Regions from separate parts of the Streptomyces sp. NBC_00385 genome, predicted to be linked through region 1. Evidence: predicted binding sites of a transcription regulator. Region 1 holds the regulator's gene; the other holds the start of a gene.
What was found. Region 1 encodes HrcA, which represses chaperone genes, less so after heat shock. Its sites were predicted from a motif close to TTNGCACTCNGNNNNNCNGAGTGCNAA; they were not measured.

Region 1 (7,925 bases):
GGCGCGAGCCAGACATCGTCCTCGGCGGTGAAGGCGATCGAATCGCCCTGGACATGGGGGTACCGGAGGTAGGAAGGCTGTGTCACACCGATCAGCCTAGGGCGCGGCTGTGGCCTGCGGAACGAAGTTGGCCGGAGTCCGCCGTACGGTCGGTGCCCGGCACACGCGAAGGGTCCGTCAAGAGGCGGACGGGGCCGCCCGGTTGCCGGCGGGCGCGCTCATTTTCCGCGGGGCTGTTCGGTGACCGTCACGGTCACCGTGACCGTGGGCCGGGCCCCTCCCCCGCCGCTGTCCGGTGCCGGGGTCGAGGGCGGCGCGTCGCAGTTGCCGAGCAGGCTGGCCCGGAACACCGTCCGGCCGTCGGCCTTCGCGGTCAGGTCGCCCCGCACGCACCGGCCGTCGACCGCCTGCCGGACCTCGCCGGCGACCGTGATGTCCCGGCCGTCCTTCGTCCGGCCGTTGCAGTCGACGTCGGCGACGCGGCGCGTGGAGGCGGTCGCCGAAACAGCTCGTGCGGACGACGACTTCGCACCGTCCCCGCCGACTTTCGCCGTGCAGGTCAGCCACTGCACGTCGACGCCCTCGTGTTCCAGGGCGCGGGTGGCGGTGCGGTCCGTGGTCACGGCGATGGACGCGGTGTTCAGCCCGTCCGCGGGTTCGCAGGCGGTGAGGCCCGCGACAGCGGCGACCGCGAGGCAGACCGCGGCCGGAAAGCGACGGGTCGCCCGGCGACCCCATGCCCTTGATGTCCCCATAAGGGCAGCTTCCCACCGCTCCTCGCGGAGCGGTAGACCGCTTGTGGCCACAACTGCCCCGGAGCGAAGGTCCTAGGACCAGCGGCCCGTGCGCCCCAGCAGCAACGCTGTCGCCGCGGTGCCCGCCGTCGAGGTGCGCAGTACGGTCGGTCCGAGCCGGCAGGTGCGGGCACCGGCGGCGGCGAAGACGGCCAACTCGTCCGGCGACACGCCTCCTTCGGGACCTACGACCAGCACGATCTCGCCCTTCTCGGGCAGGGCGACGGTGGCCAGCGGCTCACTGTCGTAGTCCTGGTCCTCGTGCAGCACGGCCGCGAAGTCGGCGGTGGCCAGAAGCGCGGCCACCTGTTTGGTCGTCATCGCGCCCGCCACGTCCGGGAAGCGGACCCGGCGCGACTGCTTTCCGGCCTCGCGGACCGTACTGCGCCACTTCGCCAGGGACTTGAGGCCGCGGTCGCCCTTCCACTGCGTGATGCAGCGCGCGGCCTGCCACGGCACGATCGCGTCGACGCCGGTCTCCGTCATCGTCTCGACGGCGAGTTCGCCGCGGTCTCCCTTGGGCAGCGCCTGGACGACGGTGATGCGGACGTCGGGACGGGGTTCCTCGTGGACGGACTCCAGGTCGGTGATCACCAACCGGTCCTTGCCCTCGGCGGCCATCACGACGCCCTCCGCCCAGAACCCCTGGCCGTCCGTCAGGACGACGTCCTCCCCGGCGTGCAGGCGTTTCACCGAGACGGCGTGCCGGCCTTCGGGGCCTTCCAGGACGAACCCGGGCCCCTGCGGCATCCGGTCGACGACGAAGACGGGTGCCGTCACTGTGTGCTCCTCGTGCTCAGTGCCGTCCGTGCGGCGTCCAGTTCCTCGGCGAGCAGCCCGACCAGCCGGCCCGCGGGCAGTTCGCGTGCCATCCGGTGTCCCTGCCCCGCCCACAGTGCCATGCCCTGCGCGTCCCCGGCCTTGGCCGCCGCCTTGCGCAGCACGGACGTCAGATGGTGCACCTGCGGGTAGGCGGCGGGGGCGTACGGTCCGTGCTCGCGCACGAAGCGGTTGACCAGGCCGCGGGCCGGACGGCCGGAGAAGGCCCGGGTCAGGGTGGTGCGGACGAAGAGCGGGTTGGTCAGTGCCTGCTTGTGCAGCAGATGGGCGCCCGATTCGGGGCAGACCAGGAAGGCGGTGCCGAGCTGGGCGGCATCGGCGCCCGCCGCCAGTACCGCGGCGATCTGGGAGCCGCGCATCAGGCCGCCCGCGGCGATGACCGGTATCTGCACGGTCTCGCGGACCTGGGCCACCAGGCAGAGCAGCCCGGTTCCGGAGCCGTCGGCCTGCGGGTCGTCGCGGAACGTGGACTGGTGGCCGCCCGCCTCGACGCCCTGGGCGCAGACGGCGTCGGCGCCCGCCCACTGGGCGGCCTGGGCCTCCTCGGGCGAGGTGACCGTGACGACGGTGTACGTGCCCGCCGCGGCGAACGCGTCGAGGGTGTCGCGGGAGGGGCAGCCGAAGGTGAAGGAGACGACCGGGACCGGGTCCTCCAGCAGGATGGCGAGCTTGGCCTCGTAGCCGTCGTCGCCGCAGCCGTCGGTGTCACCGAGCGGGGTCTCGTACCAGGAGGTCTCGCCCGCGAGCTGGTGCCGGTACACCTCGATGGCGGCCGGGTCGGCGAGGTTCGGCTGCGGCATGAAGAGGTTGACGCCGAAGGGCTGACCGGTGAGCCCGCGGACCTGTTTGATCTCGTTGTACATGCCGTCCGCGGTCTTGTACCCGGCGGCCAGGAAGCCGAGCCCGCCGGCCTCGGCGACGGCCGCGACGAGCTGCGGACAGGAGGGTCCGCCCGCCATCGGGGCCTGCACGATCGGAAACCGGCAGAGATCGGTCAACGCGGATGACATGACCGCATCGTGTCATGTCGCCCCTGCCCCGTGATGCGCACCCCGCTGCAACGTTTTGTCCGCAATGCGGTACGGGCCCGGAAACCGGGCCCGTACCGCATCGTCGCATGGATCTAGCGGCCGTTGAACGCGTCCTTCAGCCGCGAGAACAGACCCTGCTGCCCGGGCTGGAACTGCCCGGTGGGCCGCTCCTCGCCGCGCAGCTTCGACAGCTCGCGCAGCAGGCGCTCCTGCTCCGGGTCCATCTTGGTCGGGGTCATCACCTCGACGTGCACGATGAGGTCGCCGCGACCGCCGCCGCGCAGGTGCGTGATGCCGCGCCCGTGCAGCGGGACGGACTGGCCGGACTGGGTGCCCGGCCGGATGTCGACCTCCTCCAGTCCGTCGAGCGTCTCCAGCGGCACCTTGGTGCCGAGGGCCGCCGCCGTCATGGGGATGGTGACCGTGCAGTGCAGATCGTCGCCGCGCCGCTGGAACACGGCGTGCGGCAGCTCGTGGATCTCGACGTAGAGATCGCCGGCGGGGCCGCCACCGGGGCCGACCTCGCCCTCGCCCGCGAGCTGGATGCGGGTGCCGTTGTCGACACCGGCGGGGATCTTCACGGTGAGCGTGCGCCTTGAGCGGATCCGGCCGTCACCGGCGCACTCCGGGCACGGCGTCGGCACGACCGTACCGAAGCCCTGGCACTGGGGGCAGGGCCGCGAGGTCATGACCTGGCCGAGGAACGACCGGGTGACCTGGGAGACCTCGCCGCGGCCGCGGCACATGTCACAGGTCTGGGCGGAGGTGCCGGGTGCGGCACCCTCGCCACTACAGGTCGTACAGACGACGGCCGTGTCGACCTGGATGTCCTTGGTCGTACCGAAGGCCGACTCGGAGAGGTCGATCTCCAGCCGGATCATGGCGTCCTGCCCGCGGCGGGTGCGCGAACGGGGTCCGCGCTGCGACGCCGTGCCGAAGAACGCGTCCATGATGTCGGAGAAGTTGCCGAAGCCGCCTTGTCCGAATCCGCCCGCGCCACCGCCTCCGGAGGCGGACAGCGGGTCGCCGCCGAGGTCGTAGACCTGCTTCTTCTGAGCGTCCGACAACACCTCGTAAGCGGCGTTGATCTCCTTGAACCGCTCCTGGGTCTTCGGATCGGGGTTCACATCCGGGTGCAGCTCGCGGGCGAGCCTCCGGAAAGCCTTCTTGATCTCGTCCTGCGAAGCGTCGCGGCGCACGCCGAGTACGGCGTAGTAGTCCGTGGCCACTTACGACTCCGCCAGGATCTGTCCGACGTAACGTGCCACTGCGCGTACCGCTCCCATCGTTCCGGGGTAGTCCATGCGGGTCGGTCCGACCACGCCGAGTTTGGCGACTGCCTCGTCGCCCGAACCGTAGCCGACCGCGACGACGGACGTGGAGTTGAGCCCCTCGTGGGCGTTCTCGTGCCCGATACGTACGGTCATGCCCGAGTCCTTGGCCTCACCGAGCAGCTTCAGCAGCACGACCTGCTCCTCCAATGCCTCCAGCACCGGCCGGATCATCACAGGGAAGTCGTGCCCGAAACGGGTGAGGTTGGAGGTGCCGCCGATCATCAGCCGCTCCTCCGTCTCCTCGACGAGGCATTCGAGGAGGATCGAGAGCACGGTGGACACGGTTCCCCGGTCCTCGCTCTCGAAGGATTCCGGCAGGTCCTGCACCAGTTGCGGAACGTCCGCGAAACGGCGTCCCACGACCCGGCTGTTGAGCCGGGCCCGCAGATCGGCGAGAGAGGTCTCACCGAACGGCGCGGGGCAGTCGACCAGCCGCTGTTCGACCCGGCCGGTGTCCGTGATCAGCACGAGCATCAGCCGGGCGGGGGCCAGGGACAGCAGTTCCACGTGCCGCACCGTCGAGCGGGTCAGCGAGGGGTACTGCACGACGGCGACCTGCCGGGTCAGCTGCGCGAGCAGCCGTACGGTACGTCCCACGACATCGTCGAGGTCGACCGCGCCGTCGAGGAAATTCTGAATGGCACGGCGCTCCGGCGACGACAGGGGCTTGACGCCCGCGAGCTTGTCGACGAAGAGCCGGTAACCCTTGTCCGTCGGGATGCGTCCCGCGCTGGTGTGCGGCTGGGCGATGAAGCCCTCGTCCTCCAGCACCGCCATGTCGTTACGGACGGTGGCCGGGGAGACCCCCAGCTTGTGCCGCTCCGTGAGCGCCTTGGAGCCGACGGGCTCCTCGGTGCCGACATAGTCCTGGACGATGGCGCGCAGCACTTCGAGTCTGCGTTCGCTGAGCATCGCGCACACCTCCAGCTGTGTACCTCGGTGGTTCTCGGGCCGTTCCCGGGTCTGTCCCTGGCACTCTGTGCGTACGAGTGCCAGCAATCCCCCGGCCAGTGTACGGCGACGGGGTAGCCCCCTAGCAAGGGCGACCGGCCACGCTACCGCGAGACTGCGCAGGTCGTTGCCGATAGCGTCGCTGTATGGACGCCTCTTGGGAAGAGTTCGGCTGGGAGCGACTCGGACACGGAATGGGCCGGCGACGCCTTCCGGTGTGGGATGCAACGGTCGCCCTGGTGGCGGGGACGGACGGCGTGCTGCTCTGCGACACCGGGTCGTCACTCCGTGAAGCGGCCGAAGTCCGCGGCCAGGCGCAGGCCCTGCTGGGCCGGAGGGTGACGCATATCGCACTCAGCCACCCCCATTTCGATCATGTGCTGGGCACGGCGGCCTTCGCCGGGGCGCAGGTGTACGGCGCCGGGGGCATGGCAGGACTGCTGGGGCGCGGGGCGGACGAGCTGCATGCCGACGCGGTGCGGCACGGTCTGCCCGAGCACGACGCGGCCGAGTCCGCCGACGTGCTGGTGGCGCCGCATCACGAGGTGCGCGCCGAATGGACGCTCGACCTGGGCGGCGGGCGTGAGGTGCTGCTCGTGAACGCGGGCCCGGGGCACAGCGGCCACGATCTCGCGGTGCTGGTCCCCGGTCTCTCCGGCTCGCACGCGGTGGTGTTCTGCGGCGACCTGGTCGAGGAGTCCGGTGAACCGCAGGCGGGCCCGGACGCGTTCCCGGCGCGCTGGCCGGCGGCGCTGGACCGGCTGCTGGAGCTGGGCGGCGAGGACGCGCTGTACGTGCCGGGGCACGGGGCCGTGGTGGACGCCGCGTTCGTACGGGAACAGCGCGATCAGCTGGCTGCCCGGTTCGGCGTGTCGTGAGCCGCTCCCGCCTTATCGTCGTCCGATGCGCAGCTACCAGCCGGACCTGACCCCGCCGTGGAAGAAGTCCGCCCCCGCTCCCGAGGTGCCCGCCGATCCGGATCTGGTCGTCGAGGAGGCCGTCACGGGCTTCTGCGGTGCGGTGATCCGGTGCGAGAAGACGGCCGAGGGCCCGACGGTGACCCTGGAGGACCGCTTCGGCAAGCACCGGGTCTTCCCGATGACACCACGCGGCTTCCTGCTGGAGGGCCGGGTCGTCACGCTGGTGCGCCCTTCGGCGGGCGGCCCGGCCCGGCCCGCCCGTACGGCCTCCGGCTCGGTGGCCGTACCCGGCGCGCGGGCCCGGGTGGCGCGGGCCGGACGCATCTACGTGGAGGGCCGGCACGACGCCGAGCTGGTGGAGCGGGTCTGGGGCGACGACCTGCGCATCGAGGGCGTGGTCGTGGAGTACCTGGAGGGCATCGACGACCTGCCCGCGATCGTGCGCGAGTTCTCACCGGGCCCGGACGCGCGGCTCGGGGTGCTGGTCGACCATCTCGTACCGGGTTCCAAGGAGTCCCGGATCGCGGCACAGATCTCGGACGGGAACGTACTGGTGGTCGGCCACCCGTACATCGACGTGTGGGAGGCCGTGAAGCCGTCGTCCGTCGGGATCCCCGGCTGGCCGGTGGTGCCGCGCGGCCAGGACTGGAAGACGGGCGTGTGCCGGTCGCTGGGATGGCCGGAGAACACGGGGGCGGCCTGGCAGCGGATCCTGTCCACGGTCCGCTCCTACCGGGACCTGGAGCCGGAGCTGCTGGGCCGGGTGGAGGAACTGATCGACTTCGTGACGGCCCCCGCCACCACCTGAGGAACGTGGCCCGGGTCCTCCAGCCCCTCCGACCCTCTCCAGCCCCTCCGAGCCTCTCCAGCCCCTCCGGCGTTTGAGGAGCGGGGTCCGGGGCGGAGCCCCGGTTACGGGAAGGGGCGGGGAGGGGAACAGGCCCGCCGCAGGCGCCACCCCGCCACGCGACACGCGGCCCCGCACCCCCTCCCCCCTCAGTCCACCAGGTCCCGCACCACCGCATCCGCCAACAACCGCCCCCGCAGGGTCAGCACCGCCCGCCCCTCCCCGTACGGCCCCCGCTCCAGCAGCCCGTCCGACACCGCTCGCCCCGCCGCCGCAAGCCCCGCCGGGGCGAGCAGCGACAGCGGGCAGCCGTCGACGAGGCGCAGCTCCAGCAGGATGCGCTCGACGCGCCGGTCCTCCGCGGAGAGGATCTCGCGGCCCGCGCCGGGCGAGCGCCCCTCGGCCAGCGCCTGCGCGTACGCCCCCGGGTGCTTCACGTTCCACCAGCGCACGCCACCGACGTGACTGTGCGCGCCGGGCCCTGCACCCCACCAGTCGGCTCCGCGCCAGTACAGCTCGTTGTGCAGGCAGCGTCCCTCCGGTGTCCGGGCCCAGTTCGACACCTCGTACCAGGAGAAGCCGGCCGCGGCCATCGCCTCGTCCGCGATGAGGTACCGGTCGGCGTGCGCGTCGTCGTCCGTCATCGGGATCTCGCCGCGCTTGATCCGGCGGGCCAGCTGGGTGCCCTCCTCGACGATCAGGGCGTACGCCGACACATGGTCGGGCCCGGCGCCGATCGCCGCGTCGAGGGAGGCGCGCCAGTCGTCGTCGGACTCGCCCGGGGTGCCGTAGATCAGGTCGAGGTTGACGTGCTCGAAGCCGGCCGCCCTCGCCTCGGCGACACACGCCTCGGGCCGGCCGGGGGTGTGGGTGCGGTCGAGGATCTTCAGAACGTGCTGCCGGGCGCTCTGCATCCCGAAGGAGATCCGGTTGAAGCCGCCCTCGCGCAGCTCGGCCAGGTAGTCCGGGCCGACCGACTCCGGGTTGGCCTCGGTGGTGATCTCGGCGTCGTCCGCGAGGCCGAACTCCTCCCGGATCGCGGCCAGCATCCGGACCAGGTCGGCGGCGGCCAGCAGCGTCGGCGTGCCGCCTCCGACGAAGACCGTGCGGACCTGGCGCGGGTCGTCGCCGAGGACCTTGCGGGCCTGGCGGACCTCGCCGATGAGGTGCGAGGCGTAGTTGTCGCGGGAGGCCAGCGCACCGCCGGA
Region 2 (7,925 bases), 2.1 Mb from region 1:
GCCGAGCCACTCACCGGTGACTGGCGCGCCGACCTCAAGGCCATCGGGCACCTCCAGCGCGACCACATGCTCCGCCACCCCTGGCTGTCCACCGCCGTGCCCGCCCGCCGGACGCTCGGCCCCCGCACCCTCTCGTTCCTGGAACACGCCCTGGCCGCCCTGCGCCCCAGCGGCCTCGACGGCGGCGCCCGGCTGGAGGTCTTCGCCCAGCTCACCGCGTTCGTGGCCGGGCACGTGGCCCATGAAGTGGCGCAGGCCGAGGCCGCGCTGTCGCCGGACCGGGCCGCGGCGGAGGTGCTCTACCTCACCGCCGTCGCCGCGGACGGCCACCACCCGGAACTGGCCGAGGCCCTCGCCTCGGCCGGACGCCCCGTCACCCCCGACGCCACGTTCGCCCGCTTCCTGAACCGCCTGGTCGACGGCCTCGACGCGGGCTGACCGGCGGTCCCACGTCATACCCGGGTAGCGGGTGCGACCCGCCGACTGAGCACCCGGGTATCACGCGCCCGTGGGCGCGGCCGGGGCATGGTGGGGGCGTCCGCAGCACCGCGCCGCCCGAACGGGGAGTCCCAGTGACCGCAGTCCCGCGCACCAGCACCCGCACGCGTACACGCACCCACGGCCGTCGGCAGGTGCTGCTGACCGGGCTGGCCGCGACAGCCGCGCTTGCCGCGTCCGCCGTACCGTCCGTCGCGGCCGGGAGCGGGCGGCACGTCGGCGCCGATCTGCCGACCGCGCGACTCCCGCGCCCCACCGGCCCGTTCGGCGTCGGCTCCACCACCCTCCGCCTCGTCGACCGCAGCCGGACCGACCCGTGGGCGCCGGACTCCTCCCCGTACCGCGAGCTCATGGTCAGCGTCCGCTACCCGGCCGCGGCCGGTGGTTCCGCGCCCCGCGTGCCCCAGATGCCGGCGGCCGCGGCCGCCCACTTCGGCGGACCGGAGGGCGCCGCCGCGCTGAACCTGGGGATGGCGCCGGGGACGGTCGACTGGGGCGCCACGCTGAGCCATGCCCGGCAGGACGCGCCCGTGCACCCCCGGGCCGGGCGGCTGCCCGTCGTCCTCTACTCCCCCGGGCTCGGGGACCCGCGCACCTGGAACACCGCGCTGGTGGACGACCTCGCGAGCCACGGATACGCCGTCGTCACCGTCGACCACACCTACGAGGCCACCGAGGTGGAGTTCCCCGGCGGCCGGCTCGCCACCATGCGGATCTTCGACGGCGCCCCGCCCTCCGACCCGGACGCGCTCAGCGCCCTGCTGCGGAAGGTCGTGGCGGTACGGGTGGCCGATACGCGGTTCGTGCTCGACCGGCTGCCGGAGCTGAACCGGACGCGCTTCGGGGACGTACTCGATCTGCGGAGTGTCGGGATGTTCGGCCACTCCGCGGGCGGCTTCACCGCGGCCCAGGCCATGCACGACGACCGCCGGATCCGGGCGGGCATCAACATGGACGGGCAGATGGACTACGTCGGCGGGGCGCTGCCGGACGGCAGCCGGCTGAGCACGGTGGCGCTGGAGGGGCTCGACCGGCCGCTGCTGCTGATGGGGACGGAGAGCGAGGGGTCGGGCGACTACCGGCAGCAGCCGTCGTGGGCGGCGTTCTGGCGCAACACCCGCGGCTGGAAGGCGAACGTCACGCTGACCGGCTCGCGCCACGCCTCGTACACGGACGCGCAGGTGCTGCTGCCGCAGCTCGCACGGCAGGGCGCGGAACCCGGGGACGGGCTGGCGGCGGCGGTCGGGACCGTACGGCCGGACCGGGCGGCGGCTGCGGGGCGGGCGTATGTCACGTCGTTCTTCGGGCGATGGCTGCGGGGCCACGACGACCACCTGCTGGACGGTCCGTCGGACCGGTTCCCGGAGATGGTGTTCAGCAGTTAGGGCCTTTCGTCTGGATCATGCCGGGCTCGCGGGGTCCGGCCTGATCCAAACGAGAGGCCCTAGACCAGCACAGACATGACACCGGCCCCCGGGGACGAATCCCCGGGGGCCGGTGTCATGTACTGCTGTGCGGGAGCTACCGATCCGTCAGGATCAGAAGTCCATGTCACCGCCCGGCATGCCGCCCGGAGCGCCGCCGGCAGCGGCCTTCTCCGGCTTGTCGGCGATGACGGCCTCGGTGGTGAGGAAGAGCGCGGCGATGGACGCGGCGTTCTGCAGAGCGGAGCGCGTGACCTTCGCCGGGTCGAGAATGCCCTCGGCGATCATGTCGACGTACTCGCCGGTCGCGGCGTTGAGGCCGTGACCGATCGGCAGGTTGCGCACCTTCTCGACGACGACGCCACCCTCGAGACCACCGTTGACGGCGATCTGCTTGAGCGGAGCCTCCAGCGCCAGCTTGACGGCGTTGGCGCCGGTCGCCTCGTCACCCGAGAGCTCGAGCTTCTCGAAGACGGCCGAGGCCTGGAGCAGAGCCACGCCACCACCGGCGACGATGCCCTCCTCGACGGCGGCCTTGGCGTTGCGCACCGCGTCCTCGATGCGGTGCTTGCGCTCCTTGAGCTCGACCTCGGTCGCGGCACCGGCCTTGATGACGGCCACGCCGCCGGCCAGCTTCGCGAGGCGCTCCTGGAGCTTCTCGCGGTCGTAGTCCGAGTCGGAGTTCTCGATCTCGGCACGGATCTGGTTGACGCGACCCTGAACCTGGTCGCTGTCACCGGCGCCGTCGACGATCGTCGTCTCGTCCTTGGTGATGACGACCTTGCGGGCGCGGCCGAGCAGGTCGAGACCGGCGTTCTCCAGCTTGAGGCCGACCTCCTCGGAGATGACGGTGCCACCGGTGAGGATGGCGATGTCGCCGAGCATGGCCTTGCGGCGGTCACCGAAGCCCGGAGCCTTGACGGCGACGGACTTGAAGGTGCCACGGATCTTGTTGACGACCAGGGTCGACAGGGCCTCGCCCTCGACGTCCTCGGCGATGATCAGCAGCGGCTTGCCGGACTGCATGACCTTCTCGAGCAGCGGAAGGAGGTCCTTCACGTTGCTGATCTTCGAGTTCACGATCAGGATGTACGGGTCGTCCAGGGACGACTCCATGCGCTCCATGTCCGTGGCGAAGTACGCCGAGATGTAGCCCTTGTCGAAGCGCATGCCCTCCGTGAGCTCGAGCTCCAGACCGAAGGTCTGGGACTCCTCGACGGTGATGACGCCTTCCTTGCCGACCTTGTCCATGGCCTCGGCGATGAGCTCGCCGATCTGGGTGTCGGCAGCGGAGATGGAGGCCGTCGAAGCGATCTGCTCCTTGGTCTCCACGTCCTTGGCCTGCTCCAGGAGGGCGGCGGAGACGGCCTCGACGGCCTTCTCGATGCCCCGCTTGAGAGCCATCGGGTTCGCACCCGCGGCCACGTTGCGAAGGCCCTCGCGGACGAGTGCCTGAGCGAGAACGGTGGCGGTGGTCGTACCGTCGCCGGCGACGTCGTCCGTCTTCTTGGCGACCTCCTTGACCAGCTCCGCACCGATCTTCTCGTACGGGTCCTCCAGCTCGATCTCCTTGGCGATGGAAACACCATCGTTGGTGATCGTGGGGGCGCCCCACTTCTTCTCAAGGACGACGTTGCGGCCCTTGGGGCCGAGGGTGACCTTGACGGCGTCGGCGAGCTGGTTCATGCCGCGCTCAAGACCGCGCCGGGCCTCCTCGTCGAAGGCGATGATCTTGGCCATATGAAGTGGTCCTCCCGGACAGGGGTGGATTTCTCCGGACCGAGTGGCGCCCGCGACGGACGGCCTGCGTGCCTGCCGGTTCCTTGCCCCGGAGGCCTGCGGGCCTCACCGGCCCGGTCCAAGTTTCTGTCACTCTCACCCAGAGAGTGCTAAGCCAATAATTAGCACTCGACCCCCGGGAGTGCAAGCTTCCCCCTCGGGATGTGGACAGCGGCGAGGGGCACGGCGCGAGCGGCCCGGGACGCACGAAGGCCCGTACCTGTGGGTACGAGCGGCCCGGGACGCGCGGAGGGCCCGTACCTGTGGGGTACGGGCCCTCCGTGCGTGAGTAGTGTCGTCGACCGACTGCGTCGAACCCGGCCGGGCTCAGCCGACGGCGAGCTTGACCATGTCCGCCTGCGGCCCCTTCTGGCCCTGCGAGATCTCGAATTCAACTCGCTGACCCTCTTCGAGGGTGCGGTACCCGTCCATCTGGATCGCGCTGTAGTGGACGAAAACATCCGCACCACCGTCGACCGCGATGAAGCCGTACCCCTTCTCCGCGTTGAACCACTTGACGGTGCCCTGAGCCATGCCTAACTCCCCTATTACTGGCCCTTGCACAGGACCGCACTTCGCGGGCCCGGGTCAGAACTCACCCTCCGACAGGAGAGGGTGGGTGCGCCGGAACGCGTCGACCGCGGCCGAATGTATCTGCCCAACTGCCCTCTGCAACAGGTCAATCGGACGAGAATTCTGAGCAGAACCGATCGCCCGAATATGAGGAATTCATGAGATTCCAGGGCAAGTCGGGCCAGGCAAAGGCGACTTATGGCGCAAGGAGCTCGAACACTTTGGCTGCTTCTTGTCGTGGCCAGGCGCATTCTCATATGCGGGGGGCACGGGCAGCGGAGGGGACTTCCCTCACTGTACCCCGCTCAACCATGCAGAATTGCCCCCTCCGCTTCTCTTGCGGAGGGGGCAATCATGGTCACGCTGTGAAGTCGGCCCGGTGGCCGCGAAAGGCCCGGGCCGTGGCTCAGCAGCCGCCGGCGACGGCCGGGATGATGGAGATGCCCGCGCCGTCCGGGGTGACCGCGTCCAGGCCGCCCTCGAAGCGCACGTCGTCGTCGTTGACGTACACGTTCACGAAGCGGCGCAGCTTGCCCTGGTCGTCCAGGACGCGGGCGGCGATGCCCGGGTGGTCCTTCTCCAGGGACTCGATGACCTGGGAGAGGGTCGCGCCCTCGGCCGGGACCTCGGCCTGGCCGCCCGTGTAGGTGCGGAGGATGGTGGGGATACGGACCTTGACGCTCATGGTGGGTGCCCTTCCTGAAGTCTCGGGTGGTCGGAAGCTTCTCAGCTGGTGGCAGCGAGGCCCGCGGCGCGGAAGGCGTCCAGGCTCGGGCGGATCGTGGCGCTCACCTGCGAGGTGGCGGCCACGGCGTCCAGCGTCTTGAGGCCGTCACCGGTGTTCAGGACGACGGTGGTGAGCGACGGGTCGAGCAGACCGGCGTCGATCAGCTTCTTCGTCACGCCGACCGTCACGCCGCCCGCCGTCTCGGCGAAGATGCCCTCGGTGCGGGCCAGCAGCTTGATCGCGTCGACGACCTGCTCGTCGTTGACGTCCTCGACGGCGCCGCCGGTGCGGCGGGCGATGTCCAGGACGTACGGGCCGTCGGCCGGGTTGCCGATCGCCAGGGACTTGGCGATCGTGTTCGGCTTCTGCGGCCGTACGACGTCGTGACCGGCCTTGAAGGCGGTGGAGACCGGGGAGCAGCCCTCGGCCTGGGCGCCGAAGATCTTGTACGGCTTGTCCTCGACCAGCCCGAGCTTGATCAGCTCCTGGAGACCCTTGTCGATCTTCGTGAGCTGCGAGCCGGACGCGATCGGGATGACGAGTTGGTCGGGCAGCTGCCAGCCGAGCTGCTCGCAGATCTCGTAGGCCAGCGTCTTGGAGCCCTCGCCGTAGTACGGGCGCAGGTTGACGTTGACGAATCCCCAGCCCTCGCCGAGCGGGTCGCCGATGAGCTCGGAGCAGAAGCGGTTGACGTCGTCGTAGTTGCCCTCGATGCCGACCAGCTCACCGCCGTACACCGCGGCCATGACGACCTTGCCCTGCTCCAGGTCGTGCGGGATGAACACGCACGAGCGCAGACCGGCCCGGGCGGCGGCGGCGCCCACGGCGCCGGCGAGGTTACCGGTGGAGGAGCAGGACAGCGTGGTGAATCCGAAAGCGCGGGCGGCCTCGACGGCGATCGCGACGACGCGGTCCTTGAAGGAGTGCGTCGGGTTGCCGGAGTCGTCCTTGACGTACAGACCGCCGGTGACGCCCAGCTCGCGGGCGAGGTTGTCGGCCTTGACCAGCTTGGTGAAGCCGGGGTTGATGTTGGGCTTGTCCGCGACATCGGAGGGGACCGGCAGCAGCGGCGCGTAGCGCCAGATGTTGTTGGGTCCGGCCTCGATGCGCTTCTTCAGCTCGTCCGGGGAGCCGCTCGGCAGGTCGTACGCCACTTCGAGCGGCCCGAAACAGGACGCGCAGGCGAAAAGGGGGCCGAGTGCGAATCGCTCTCCGCATTCGCGGCAGGAAAGCGCCGCGGCGGGACCAAGGTCCACGGAAGTCTCGGTGGGTGCTGCAACAGTCTCGATAGCCATGATGGCGAGGCCCTTTCTCCTCATCTTCCTCGCGACGCATTTCGTCACGAGACGGAATTGGCACCTTCCCCACCTGACCTCGCGGTCGGCGGGAGGGTTGCCGGGACTTCAACGGGCCGTTCCCTCAGTCCCTCTGGATGAGCGCTGTGGCACTGGACCATGGATCCAGGCGTTTATCGGCGGATGGACCCCGGCATGCGACGGCCATCTGCGTTGTTCAAGACTGTAACCGAAGCACCGGACTGTTGAGATAGTCGTCCGTACCGCGAGATGGATCACATACAGGGAGTATCGACCGTGCTGGAAGAGGTCGAACGCTGGCTGACCAGGCGTTCCTGGTCAGCCGCCGACCGTCCGATGGACCGTCTGCTCGACGCCAGGAACGGCGCGAACGGTGCGAGCGTGAGTGTGGTGCTGCCCGCGCTGAACGAGGCGGAGACGGTCGGGGACATCGTCACGACGATCCGGCGCGAGCTCATGGAGAAGGTCCGGCTGGTCGACGAGCTCGTGGTGATCGACTCCGGTTCGACGGACGCCACCACCGAGGTCGCCCGCCGGGCCGGCGCCCGCGTCGTCCACCGCGACGCGATCCTGCCCCGCGTTCCGGCCGTCCCCGGCAAGGGCGAGGTGCTCTGGCGGTCACTCCTGGTGACCGGTGGCGACATCGTCTGCTTCATCGACGCGGACCTGAAGGACTTCTCGGCGGACTTCGTCTCCGGCATCGTCGGCCCGCTGCTGACCGATCCCTCGGTGCAGTTCGTCAAGGCCATGTACGACCGCCCGTTCGGCGACACCACCGGTCAGGGCGGCCGGGTCACCGAAATGGTGGCACGCCCGCTGCTCAATCTGCACTGGCCCCAGCTGGCCGGGTTCGTCCAGCCGCTGGGCGGCGAGTACGCCGTGCGCCGCTCGCTGCTGGAGCGGCTGCCGTTCCCGGTCGGTTACGGAGTGGAGCTGGGCCTGCTCGTCGACGCCCTGCACACGGTCGGCCTGGACGCGCTCGCCCAGGTCGACGTCGGTGTCAGGAAGCACCGCCACCAGGACGGCCAGGCGCTCGGCCGGATGGCGGCCGCCATCTACCGGACCGCTCAACTCCGCCTTTCCAGGGGGCATCTGGTCCGCCCGTCACTGACCCAGTTCGAGCGCGGTGAGCACGGGTTCGTCCCGCGCACCTACCCGGTGGACACCGAGGAACGGCCGCCGATGCGCGAGATCGAGGAGTACGTTTCACGCCGCGCGGCGTGACGTGGCCTGCTTTCGCACGTTTGGGCGGTTCATGATCGGGCTAGATTTCGCCCATGGTCTCCGAGCAAGCCCCTCAGCCCGCTGCCCAGGTACTCGTCGCGTCCAACCGCGGCCCGGTCTCGTACGCGCTGCGCGAGGACGGCACCCTCGACGCCAAGCGCGGCGGAGGCGGACTCGTCTCCGGCCTGAGCGCCGTGGACGACAAGATGTGGGTCTGCGCCGCCCTCGGGGACGGTGACCGGGAGGCGGTGCGGCGCGGGGTCGGCGAACCTGGCGTACGGATGCTCGACATCGACGCGGACGTGCACGCCGACGCGTACAACGGCATCGCCAACTCGGTGCTCTGGTTCGTCCACCACCTGCTCTACCAGACCCCCGTCGAGC

Region 2: the regulator HrcA is predicted to act here: its motif matches at 3,824-3,850, upstream of groL (chaperonin GroEL).

What each region holds. Positions count from the first base shown of each region.
Region 1 covers NZ_CP107951.1:5,915,415-5,923,339, reverse strand. The annotation lists gene OG959_RS26455 (S41 family peptidase) at 1-86, opposite strand, end outside; gene OG959_RS26450 (hypothetical protein) at 219-755, opposite strand; gene OG959_RS26445 (16S rRNA (uracil(1498)-N(3))-methyltransferase) at 828-1,574, opposite strand; gene OG959_RS26440 (nitronate monooxygenase) at 1,571-2,644, opposite strand; gene dnaJ (molecular chaperone DnaJ) at 2,758-3,894, opposite strand; gene hrcA (heat-inducible transcriptional repressor HrcA) at 3,895-4,911, opposite strand; gene OG959_RS26425 (MBL fold metallo-hydrolase) at 5,097-5,828, shown strand; gene OG959_RS26420 (DUF3097 domain-containing protein) at 5,854-6,678, shown strand; gene hemW (radical SAM family heme chaperone HemW) at 6,867-7,925, opposite strand, start outside.
Region 2 covers NZ_CP107951.1:3,787,924-3,795,848, forward strand. The annotation lists gene OG959_RS16605 (TetR/AcrR family transcriptional regulator) at 1-438, shown strand, start outside; gene OG959_RS16610 (alpha/beta hydrolase family protein) at 573-1,883, shown strand; gene groL (chaperonin GroEL) at 2,037-3,662, opposite strand; gene OG959_RS16620 (cold-shock protein) at 4,029-4,235, opposite strand; gene OG959_RS16625 (MoaD/ThiS family protein) at 4,681-4,959, opposite strand; gene thrC (threonine synthase) at 5,001-6,296, opposite strand; SAM riboswitch class I at 6,314-6,440, opposite strand; gene OG959_RS16635 (glucosyl-3-phosphoglycerate synthase) at 6,594-7,541, shown strand; gene OG959_RS16640 (alpha,alpha-trehalose-phosphate synthase (UDP-forming)) at 7,595-7,925, shown strand, end outside.